Regions from separate parts of the Anaerostipes faecis genome, predicted to be linked through region 1. Evidence: a T-box and tRNA genes for the amino acid it is inferred to sense, from the RefSeq annotation. Region 1 holds a T-box; the other holds one or more tRNA genes.

Region 1 (5,511 bases):
GGGCTGCGGCATTGTATGGGCTGGCTCCTAATAAGTCTGTCATGAATAAGATATCGTGATCTGTGTCCGCGGCGAAAGAATCGACCCTTTTGATAAAAGAATCAATACTGTCCTCATGCCGCAATCCAAGAAACCATATATTTTCCTGCTTCCCTATCATAAGTTCCAATGCATCGATCATACCTTCTGCAAGTCTCCCGTGTGTCGCCACTATAATGTCTGTCATCTACATCCTCCTTTATCCGTTAAATGGTAATTCGTTCTGTATGCGCTTACATCACTTGGGCATATCCTAACCCACAATCTTTATATACGCAAATTTTTTATATACACACTTGATTTACACTCTATTTGAGCTTTTTACTGTGGATTTTGCATAAATTTTAAGTTTCGTGTATGATAAGTGTATATTAATTACGTCTGATTCAATTTGTGTGTGTTATAGAAACACCGTAATCAGCACCAAATATACGCAGGAGATATGGCCATGTCTACGAACAAAGAGAAGATTTTATCCTATTTAAAAGAAGAAACCTTGCAATGCATCAATCATCATAATTTTACCTTTGAAAAATGCAATGCGCTTATTCTGTCCATGGAGTTATATATTGACAGGACAAATGTGTCACGTATCCTAAATGATCTGCATAAAGAAGGAAAATTAATCAAGAAGGCAGGACGCCCCACCACTTTTATTTCAAGAGAGATCATCCGGAACTCTTTTCCTTTTGTATCCATCCCTGATACATTGAATAAAAATGAAACCATTTCAGACTTCATCCGATATGACGTACCTGCAAAAGAACAGACCATCGTCCAGTCGTTTTCTATGGTCGGAAGTCAGCAAAATGGGTCCTTATATGAAGCTGTAACCAGAATCCTGCCTGTGTTTTATCTCCCTAAATATTTCTTTAAGATCTTTTTTATGCAGGGGGAAGCTGGGACGGGGAAGAAGTTTTTCTTAGAAGAAATGTTAAACCGTGCAAAAACGTTGGGATTGGCTTCCCGGGAATCATCGGTTTATTACATTGAATTCAGCGATATCTACGTCAATCTAAGGCAGACCATAGAGATGATGGAAAAGGATCATAATATTTTTATCCTGGCAATCGAGTTTGTTCAAAAAAACGTAGACTCTGAAATCTTAAGCGGTTTTGTACATTCTCTTGAAATTCAATATAAAAATAAAAAAGACGCGCCGATGATCGCCTTTATTGGGGCATCAGAATTACAGTCAGACCTGCTTCATTCCATAAGTCCTGTCATCCTGAACTTTCCTTCCGCAAAAGACCGGCCGCAATCAGAGTTGATTTCGATTCTATTGAGTATGATCCAAAAAGAGAGCAACCGTTTAGATAAAACAATGTTTGTATCTTCCCAGTTCATTCAGCTGGTTTTACATAAGTGCAGCAACCTGCATCAATTAGAAAATGAGATTTTATATACAATTTCAAGGATTCTCTATACATCAAGTACTGCAGGCAAAAACAATGAACTTATGTTAGATGCATCGGTCCTGCTTGATAATGAAAGGGATGATTTTATAAAATCCATTCCTGAACTAAAGGCAGAGATCCCTGACAAGATACAGATCAGACCAAACGGAGAAATTGATTTTGATAAATTGTTTCTTAACTCCAATGAGCCTTTGGCTGAAACAAAAAATATAGTTTCAGATTATTTTACAAAGCAGCTGCTGATCTGTTCCAGGGTGACTGGCGTTGTATCTGAGAACAGTTATTCCGGCGATAGGCTTATTTCAGGCATCACAAAGGCATTCAATAAAAGTGTATTCTGCCAGGACCCATTTTTAAAAGAAAAAGTGGAACATATGATTCTATCTGTATTCCGGAAAGATAAAAGTCTGGATATTGTGAAGGAAACCCCTTCTATGGATATTCAAACACCGCAGATGAAATCACTGTTCAACAATCTACTTCAATTAGCACAGACAAATCACTGCAAACTGTCAAAAACCCAAGAAAAAATGATTCAATCTATACTGGCATATGCCCACTTCATCATGAGTGATATCCATATTCCTGTGATTATTACCTCAAAATATCATTTGTTGGCAAGCAATTACGCAAATATCTTCAATTTATTCTTTGACCGGAGAATCATACATACCTTTCCTGCTGTTTTATCCGGAAAAAGAAATGAGACACGAACGAACCTTGAGAACTTATATGAATTTGCGGTCAGTATTAATCGGGGACAGGGGGTCCTGATCTTATCAGACGCGGATATGAAACAAACCATTACCAATTACTTTTTTCCTAAGACTAAGGTATTGTCTTATAATGTCCAGTTTCATTCCTTTATTCTGGTGAAAGAGATTTTAAAGCTGTCTGTGAAGAAAAATGCCAGCATTATTTCCATCATCCCAAACCTGTTAATAAGCCAGAATGATGAGATGAAGATATTAAAAGACAACCAGCTAAAGAGTTATACTTTAAGATCCGCGGATAAACATCTCTTGTTTGCGTCCAAGCTTACCCCCGGAATCAATACGTTTACAACGAATGAACTGTTTTTCCGTGCTCTGAGAGCAATTGCAAAGAAGCTTGATATCAAGTTAAATAACAGCCTGATCTTTGAATTCCTATTTCATGCAAATTGTATCTTATTTCAGAAGAAACATGATTTTGATTTTTATAAAAATGTCATGGATCACATGGATATTGATTATGCTGTCTTAGAAGTCATCCAGGAGAAGATACAGGAGCTGTCCTCACCTGATTTTCATGTATCTGCATTTACCATGAAGGATTATCAGATTTTGTATGAGGCGGTTTTCCACAGTGCGCTGCAGGGCTGATGGGAGAGATAAAGAGTCGGTTTTCCGTCTTGACATTCCGCTTTTGTGTGATAAAATAAGGAATGATAAAGACAGAGAAGGTGCACAGTAAGGAAGTCTTTCCCGAATTTCACACCGGAGTCGTATCCCTGAAAGAGCAGTAGGGGATAACGTTATCTGCACGTTACGCAGGAGACTAAGAGCCAGGTCGTTTTTTCCTGGAATTAGGGTGGTACCGCGAGATGATTCCCGTCCCTTATATATTTTATATAAGGGATGGGATTTTTTTTATTTCATAGGAAAGTTCTACGACCTTCCCTATGAAATAAAGACGCTCCGCGGGTTGTGCACAGATGCGTAAGGAAATTATTTGCCTGCGGCAAATTGCATCTGGCACGCAAAGTTGTCAAGCCCCTCAAAGAGTGAGGGGTTGGGGCGTTGAAGTGGGCTTGCCCACTTTGTTCTTCTATTAGATCAGATTATAAAACAAGGAGAAGTGATTATGAAGGAGAAACTTGAGGCGATTAAAAAAGAAGCCTTGGAGAAGATCAACACAGCAGATGCCATGGACGCTCTGAATGATATCAGAGTAGCGGTCCTAGGCAAAAAGGGAGAATTGACCCAGGTATTAAAGGGCATGAAGGATGTTGCCAAAGAGGAACGTCCTATCGTAGGACAAATGGTCAACGACACACGTGCGGTCATCGAACAGGCACTGGAGCAGGAAATGTCTGTGCTTAAGAAAAAGATCATGGAAGAAAAGCTCAAAAAGGAAGTCATTGACGTGACGCTTCCGGGAAAGGTGCATGAAAAGGGCCACCGCCATCCGAACCAGATCGCCCTGGAAGACCTGGAGAGGGTATTTATCGGAATGGGCTATGAGGTTGTGGAAGGTCCGGAGGTGGAATACGATAAGTATAACTTTGAGATGCTGAATATCCCGGAGAATCATCCGGCGAAGGATGAACAGGATACCTTCTTTATATCAAAAGATATTTTATTACGGACACAGACATCACCGGTACAGGCCCGTGTGATGGAGACAGGGAAAATGCCGATCCGTATGATCGCGCCTGGAAGGGTATTCCGCTCTGACGAAGTGGATGCTACCCACTCTCCGTCCTTCCATCAGGTAGAAGGACTGGTCGTGGACAAAGGAATCACCTTTGCGGATCTGAAAGGGACACTTGAACAGTTTGCCACTGAATTTTTTGGACCGGAGACAAAAGTCAAATTCCGCCCTCATCATTTCCCATTCACAGAGCCAAGCGCGGAGGTGGACATCACCTGCTTTAAATGTGGAGGAAAGGGCTGCCGTATGTGCAAGGGAAGCGGCTGGATCGAGATCTTAGGCTGTGGTATGGTGCATCCGAATGTGCTCAGGGCATGCGGGATCGACCCGGAGATCTACTCAGGTTTTGCCTTTGGAATCGGTCTGGAACGTGTGGCGCTCCTGAAATATGAGATCGATGATATGCGCCTGCTTTATGAAAATGACAAGAGGTTCTTAAGCCAGTTTTAAAGCGGAAGTTTGGGAAGATTTCAGTGAATATAGTATGACATTTTCCACATGATTTCCGTTCGGCTCTTAGAATGCTTCACTCCAATCATGTAGAAAATGGACGTAATGTCTGCTGGAGGAGGGCCTCTGTCAAAAAAATGTGCTGCTTTTCGAAAGTTATTTACCACTATTGGAGGAGCGCATTTCAAAAGCGTGACGGAAATAGTGGTAAATAACTTATAATGATTGAAGGAGAATAGAGAATGAATACACCAATTTCATGGATCAAGGCATATGTGCCGGATCTTGACTGTACGATTCAGGAGTATGTGGACAAGATGACACTTTCCGGATCAAATGTGGAATGTTATGAGGAATTAGATAAAAACCTGGAAAAGATCGTGGTAGGAAAAATTCTTTCCATTGAAAAGCATCCGGATGCAGACAAGCTGATCGTCTGCCAGGTGGATGTGGGAACAGAGACCATCCAGATCGTCACAGGTGCCAGCAATGTATCAGAGGGTGATCTGGTCCCAGTGGTTTTAGTGGGAGGAAGAGTGGCCGGAGGCCATGACGGAAGCCCGAACCCGGAAAACGGCATCAAGATCAAAAAAGGAAAATTAAGGGGCGTGGCATCTTTCGGTATGATGTGTTCAGTGGAAGAACTGGGAACAACCAAAGATATGTATCCGGAGGCACCGGAAGACGGCATTTATATATTTAAGAAGGATGTAAAACCGGGAGATGACGCTGTGGAGGCCATGGGACTTCGTGACCAGGTAGTGGAATTTGAGATCACCTCAAACCGTGTGGACTGCTTCAGTATGATCGGCATGGCAAGAGAGGTGGCAGCTACATTTCACAAAGAGTTCCATCCGCCGGTAGTAAAAGAGACAGGCAACGATGAGGACGTCAATGATTTTATCAAAGTGACCGTAAACGATACAGATCTTTGTCCAAGATATACAGCCAGAGTAGTAAAGAATATCAAGCTTGCCCCGTCTCCGGAATGGATGCAGAGAAGGCTTGCGGCCATGGGCATTCGTCCGATCAACAACCTGGTGGATATCACGAACTATGTGATGGAAGAGTATGGACAGCCTATGCATGCCTACGACTTAGATACCATAGCGGGAAATGAGATTATTGTGCGCAGGGCCAAGGACGGTGACAAGTTCACCACCTTGGACGGCGAGGAGAGAAATCTGGA
Region 2 (5,511 bases), on a different contig from region 1:
CCAGCCCTCCGCAGCAGGGGACTTCCATCCGGGTTACGGTGACGCTCTTTAAATTGTTTTGACGAATGATTTCTGTCAGCTTTTCCGAGTAGTTCACAGGGTCCAGTTTTGGACATCCAACTAAGGTGACTTTCTCTTTCATAAACTGTTCGTGGAAGTTTCCGTGTGCGAATGCCGTACAGTCGGCGGCAACCAAAAGGTGGGCGTTGTCAAAGTACGGGGCGTTCACAGGCACCAGCTGGATCTGAACCGGCCATTGGCGCAACGCACTCTTGTTATTTTTTCTTTGGTTTTTAAGGACTGCCTCTTTGTCATAGTCCGACGCTTCCCTGTCTTCAAAGGAGATCGCACCGGTCGGACACATTGGAAGGCAGTTGCCGAGGCCGTCGCAGTAATCATCCCGAATCAGTTTTGCTTTTCCGTCGATCATCTGAATGGCTCCTTCATGACAGGCAGAAGCGCAGAGACCGCATCCATTGCACTTTTCCTCATCTATTTTTATTATTTGTCGTATCATTCTTATTTCCTCCTTGAGTTTGTAATCCCATCATACTATAATGAGCACAAGTTGTCTGTTGATAAATCAACACATTTATAGGAGATGTGAAAAAATGGAGCAAGTTTTATACCGCTGTCCCCTGTTCCGCAGAATTAAAGAGAAGGATTTAGAAGGGATGCTGGGCTGCCTGTCGGCCAGAAAAGAAACGTATGCTTCCAGGGATACCATCTGTCTGAATGGAGACAGGATGGAAGAAGTGGGGATCGTAGTGGACGGGGAAGTCCGGATCGTCAGAGATGATTTTGAGGGAAGAAGAGCGATTCTTGCCCATATCGGGCCGGGCGAAGTGTTCGGGGAGACCTATGGCTGTCTTCCGGATGCAGAGCTGCCTGTATCGGTTGAATGTGTCAGAGATTGTACGGTGTTGTTCTTAAACTACCATAAGGTACTGACGACCTGCAATGCCAGCTGTGCTTTCCACCAGCGGCTGATTGAAAATATGGTTGTTCTTCTGGCTGAAAAGAATGTCCGTTTGAATCAAAAGCTGGAATGTCTTGAAAAGAGGACTACAAGGGAGAAGATTCTTGCATATATAAATCAGGAACAGGATAAGCAGAAAACGTCTCGGATCAAGCTTCCTTTTTCTAAAAAAGATATGGCCGATTATCTGTGTGTGGACAGGAGCGGAATGATGGTGGAACTGAGGAAACTCCAGACGGAAGGTGTTTTGTCTGTTGAGAAAAATATAATTGCGATTGGAGAGAGACAGAATGAAGATCAGTGACGTAATGACAAAGATGATAGAGTATTATCAGGGAGATTCCAAAAGAGTCCAGCACTTTATGAAAGTGTATGCCTATGCAAAAGCTATCGGGGAGCAGGAGGAACTGGAACCGGAACTGCAGGAGATCTTGGAGATTGCTGCGGTGACTCATGATATTGGAATTAAAAAAAGTGAGGAGAAATACAATAGCAGTTCAGGAAAATACCAGGAGATAGAAGGACCGGACGAAGCCAGAAAGCTTCTGGGTGAGTTCGGTCTGAAAAATGAAACCATGGACAGAATCTGTTATCTGATCGGGCATCATCATACTTACAGCCGGATTGACGGCATAGATTATCAGATCCTTGTGGAAGCCGACTTCCTTGTGAATCTGGAGGAGGATAAGAGCGGAATGAAAGCCGCGCATAATGTGAAGAAAAAAATATTTGTTACCAAAACGGGGATTCATTATCTGGAAAATCTATTTTTTGAAAGATGACAAAAAATCTAAAAAAGTTCTTGATTTGGGCTTTTTGATATGGTAAAGTATAGAAGTCGCAGGAATGAGACATGCCCAGATAGCTCAGTCGGTAGAGCAGAGGACTGAAAATCCTCGTGTCGCTGGTTCGATTCCGGCTCTGGGCATTACAGAGAATTGAAAAGACTCTGTCATATATGCGGGTGTAGTTCAATGGTAGAACTCCAGCCTTCCAAGCTGATCACGTGGGTTCGATTCCCATCACCCGCTTAGCAAGCCGTTTTAGAGATATCTCTAAGATGGCTTTTTTCTTTCTTCCGCGGCAGATTATACCGGGCCTGTAAAAGATGCGGGATCAAAAGAGCGAGGAAAAGGAGAGGATCGTTCATGGAACTTACGGTGAGACAGTTTAAAAAAGAAGATTTAGAAGAGATGACAGCGATATGGAATCAGGTGGTAGAAGAGGCCAATGCGTTTCCACAGGAAGATTTTTTTTCTTTAAAGGAAGCAGAAGATTTTTTTGCAGGGCAGTCTTACACTGGGGTGGCTGAATCAGACGGAAAGATTCTTGGCCTTTATATACTGCATCCAAATAATGTGGGCAGATGCGGACATTTATCCAATGCGTCCTATGCAGTCAGCAAGGATGCAAGAGGCCGGCATATCGGAGAGCAGCTGGTTTTGGACTGTATGGAAAGAGCCAGAGAGCTGGGATACAAAGTCCTGCAGTTTAATGCGGTGGTAGCGTCCAATCAGGGTGCGCTGAGACTTTATGACAGACTTGGATTTCAGCGGCTCGGGACAGTGCCCGGAGGCTACCGTTTGTCAGACGGCAGATACGAAGACATTATTTTATTTTACATCACACTGTAATATAATAAAGAAAACTATAGATGAAAGAGATTCATAAAGGAGAAGGTCATGGATTACAATGAATTGGCGCTGAAGATGCACGAAGAAAACAGAGGAAAAGTGGCAGTAAGGTCAAAAGTGACGGTTGAGACGAGAGAAGATCTGAGTACGGCTTATACCCCCGGAGTGGCAGAACCTTGCCGAAAAATCAGGGACTGCAAAGAGGATGTGTACCGTTACACTGCAAAAGGAAATTTGGTAGCTGTAGTTTCTGATGGAACTGCTGTGCTCGGTCTTGGTGATATCGGACCGGAGGCGGCTATGCCGGTTATGGAAGGAAAAGCTATTTTATTTAAAGAGTTTGCCGATATAGACGCATTTCCGGTCTGTCTGGATACGAAAGATACGGAAGAGATCATAAAGACAGTAAAATATCTGGCGCCTACATTCGGAGGGATCAATCTGGAAGATATCTCTGCGCCGAGATGTTTTGAAATAGAACGCCGGCTGAAAGAGGAACTGGATATACCGGTATTCCATGACGATCAGCACGGAACAGCCATCGTCGTGGCAGCAGGGATGATCAATGCGCTGAAATTTGTGGGAAAGAAGCTGGAAGATGCAAAGGTAGTTATCAACGGAGCGGGGTCTGCCGGGATTTCTATCTGTAAGCTTCTGCTTCAGTTCGGAGTAAAAGACGCGGTGCTTGTAGACCAGAAAGGTGCCCTGTGTCCGGGGGAAGAGTGGATGAACGATGCACAGAAAGAAATGGCGGAAAAAACAAATAAGGACAGGCAGACAGGAGAACTTCGTGAGATCATGAAGGGAAAAGATGTGTTTATCGGCGTTTCTGCACCGAATATTGTCACATCAGAAATGGTCGCGTCCATGGCAAAGGACCCGGTAGTATTTGCCATGGCGAATCCGGTGCCTGAGATCATGCCGGATGAGGCGAAAAAAGGCGGGGCAAAGGTGGTAGCTACCGGCCGTTCCGATTTTCCGAATCAGATCAATAACGTGCTGGTGTTCCCTGGAATCTTCCGCGGGGCTTTGGATGCCAGAGCTTCTCAGATTACAGAAGAAATGAAGATGGCGGCGGCCCGGGCTATCGCGGGAATTATAACAGAAGAGGAGCTCAGCGAGGATTATATTATTCCCGGGGTGTTCGATAAGCGGGTATGCAGTGCGGTTGCGGATGCGGTAAAGGCAGAAAGCAGAAAATAAATTAATGGTTGTAATTTTTGACGAAGTCTTGTAAAATATGTAGTGCACTACATATGGAGGCGGATTATGAACCAGGATAGGGAAATCGGAGCCAGATTTAAGCATATCCACGATAAGTTTACTCAGCATATGAATCAGAAACTGCGCTGTCTGAATGTGACTTATTCCCAGATGGAACTGCTTTTATATCTGGCGGAACATCAGAACCGGAAGATAACCCAGAAAGATATCGGAGAATTCATGAGAGTGAAACATTCCACGGTCATCGGTATTTTAAGGCGTCTGGAGACGAAAGGATTTTTGTACTGTGTTGTGGATGAAGAGAATAAGAGATGCCGCAATGTTATTCTTACACAGAAAGGGCTGGATTTAAAAAGTGAGATGGAAGCCCATTTAAGAGAAGAAGAAATGCGCATCAGAAAAGCATTGTCTGATGAAGAGTCACAAAGACTCTGTGAATTGCTCGGCAAAGTACTCGAAAGCCTGGAATGAAGATATAAAACAGCAGATGAAAGTGCCCTGCGGCGCTTTCATTTTTATTCCAGGAGGAGAGTTTCATAAACGAAACTCTATTATATTCTATCATGTAGCTGGCTGCATTTACGATAAAAGGAGGAAGAAACAAATGGATAATAAAGTATTTGAATCATATCCGGTGCCAAAGGCAGTGGCCACGCTGGCCCTGCCCACAGTGCTGAGTATGTTGGTAACTATTTTTTATAATATGGCCGATACCTTTTTTGTGGGACAGACCGGAGACCCGAACCAGGTTGCGGCAGTGTCTCTGACGACGCCGGTGTTTATGCTGCTCATGGCGGTAGGAAACATTTTTGGCATCGGGGGATGTTCCTATATCTCCAGGATGCTTGGAGAGGGAGAGATGGAAAAGGTAAAGAAGATCAGCAGTTTTTGTTTTTACGGAAGTATTATAGCCGGTGTCATTATGATGATCGTCTTTCTGGGAGGGATGCCGGTCATTCTGAAACTTATCGGATGCAGCCCCAACACAGAAGAATATGCACGGAGCTATTTGACCTATATCGGTCTGGGAGCTGTATTTGTCGTAATCTCCATGGCCTTTAACAATGTGGTCAGAGGAGAGGGAGCTGCGAAGGTTTCAATGATCGGAATGATGATCGGTACTATCGTTAATATCGTGCTGGACCCGGTGATGATACTCGGCATGAACATGGGAGTCGCGGGAGCGGCCATCGCAACCATCATCGGAAATATTTGTACCGTGGTGTTTTATCTGTTCTTTTTTGCGAAGATGAAGACAGGGCTTTCAATCTCACCGAAGCACTTTACGGCAAAAGAAAAAATCCTGTCCGGTGTATTTGCCATCGGGATTCCCGCATCAATCAATAATATCCTGATGAGCACTGCAAATATTATTTTGAATAATTTTCTGGCATCCTACGGTGATATTCCGGTGGCGGCCATGGGTGTGGCCATGAAGGCAAATATGCTGGTTATCCTGGTGCAGATTGGACTGGGTTCCGGTGTTGCGCCTCTGATCGGATACTGCTACGGAGCAGGCAATCTGGAGAAAATGAAAAAGACCATGAAGTTTTCCATGGCATGCAATGTGATCATGGGAACGGTTCTGTCGCTGCTCTATCTGTTGTTTACGGAGCCGATCATCCAGTCATTTATCAATGACGGATCGGTGGTAGCCCATGGTGTGAGGATGCT

What was found. A T-box is a leader RNA that pairs with one kind of tRNA and senses whether it is charged. The one in region 1 lies ahead of pheS (phenylalanine--tRNA ligase subunit alpha), so its partner is inferred to be a tRNA-Phe.
Region 2: it has a tRNA-Phe gene. The T-box ahead of pheS (phenylalanine--tRNA ligase subunit alpha) is inferred to sense a tRNA for this amino acid. The anticodon was not compared.

What each region holds. Positions count from the first base shown of each region.
Region 1 is NZ_CAJSYK010000008.1:41,956-47,466, reverse strand. It holds gene QGT46_RS07195 (PTS sugar transporter subunit IIA) at 1-226, opposite strand, end outside; gene QGT46_RS07190 (hypothetical protein) at 488-2,821, shown strand; T-box leader at 2,887-3,060, shown strand; gene pheS (phenylalanine--tRNA ligase subunit alpha) at 3,303-4,322, shown strand; gene pheT (phenylalanine--tRNA ligase subunit beta) at 4,565-5,511, shown strand, end outside.
Region 2 is NZ_CAJSYK010000035.1:16,945-22,455, forward strand. It holds gene QGT46_RS15695 (ATP-binding protein) at 1-517, opposite strand, end outside; gene QGT46_RS15700 (Crp/Fnr family transcriptional regulator) at 612-1,283, shown strand; gene QGT46_RS15705 (HD domain-containing protein) at 1,270-1,761, shown strand; tRNA gene QGT46_RS15710 (tRNA-Phe) at 1,835-1,907, shown strand; tRNA gene QGT46_RS15715 (tRNA-Gly) at 1,940-2,010, shown strand; gene QGT46_RS15720 (GNAT family N-acetyltransferase) at 2,128-2,613, shown strand; gene QGT46_RS15725 (NAD(P)-dependent malic enzyme) at 2,662-3,816, shown strand; gene QGT46_RS15730 (MarR family winged helix-turn-helix transcriptional regulator) at 3,883-4,308, shown strand; gene QGT46_RS15735 (MATE family efflux transporter) at 4,442-5,511, shown strand, end outside.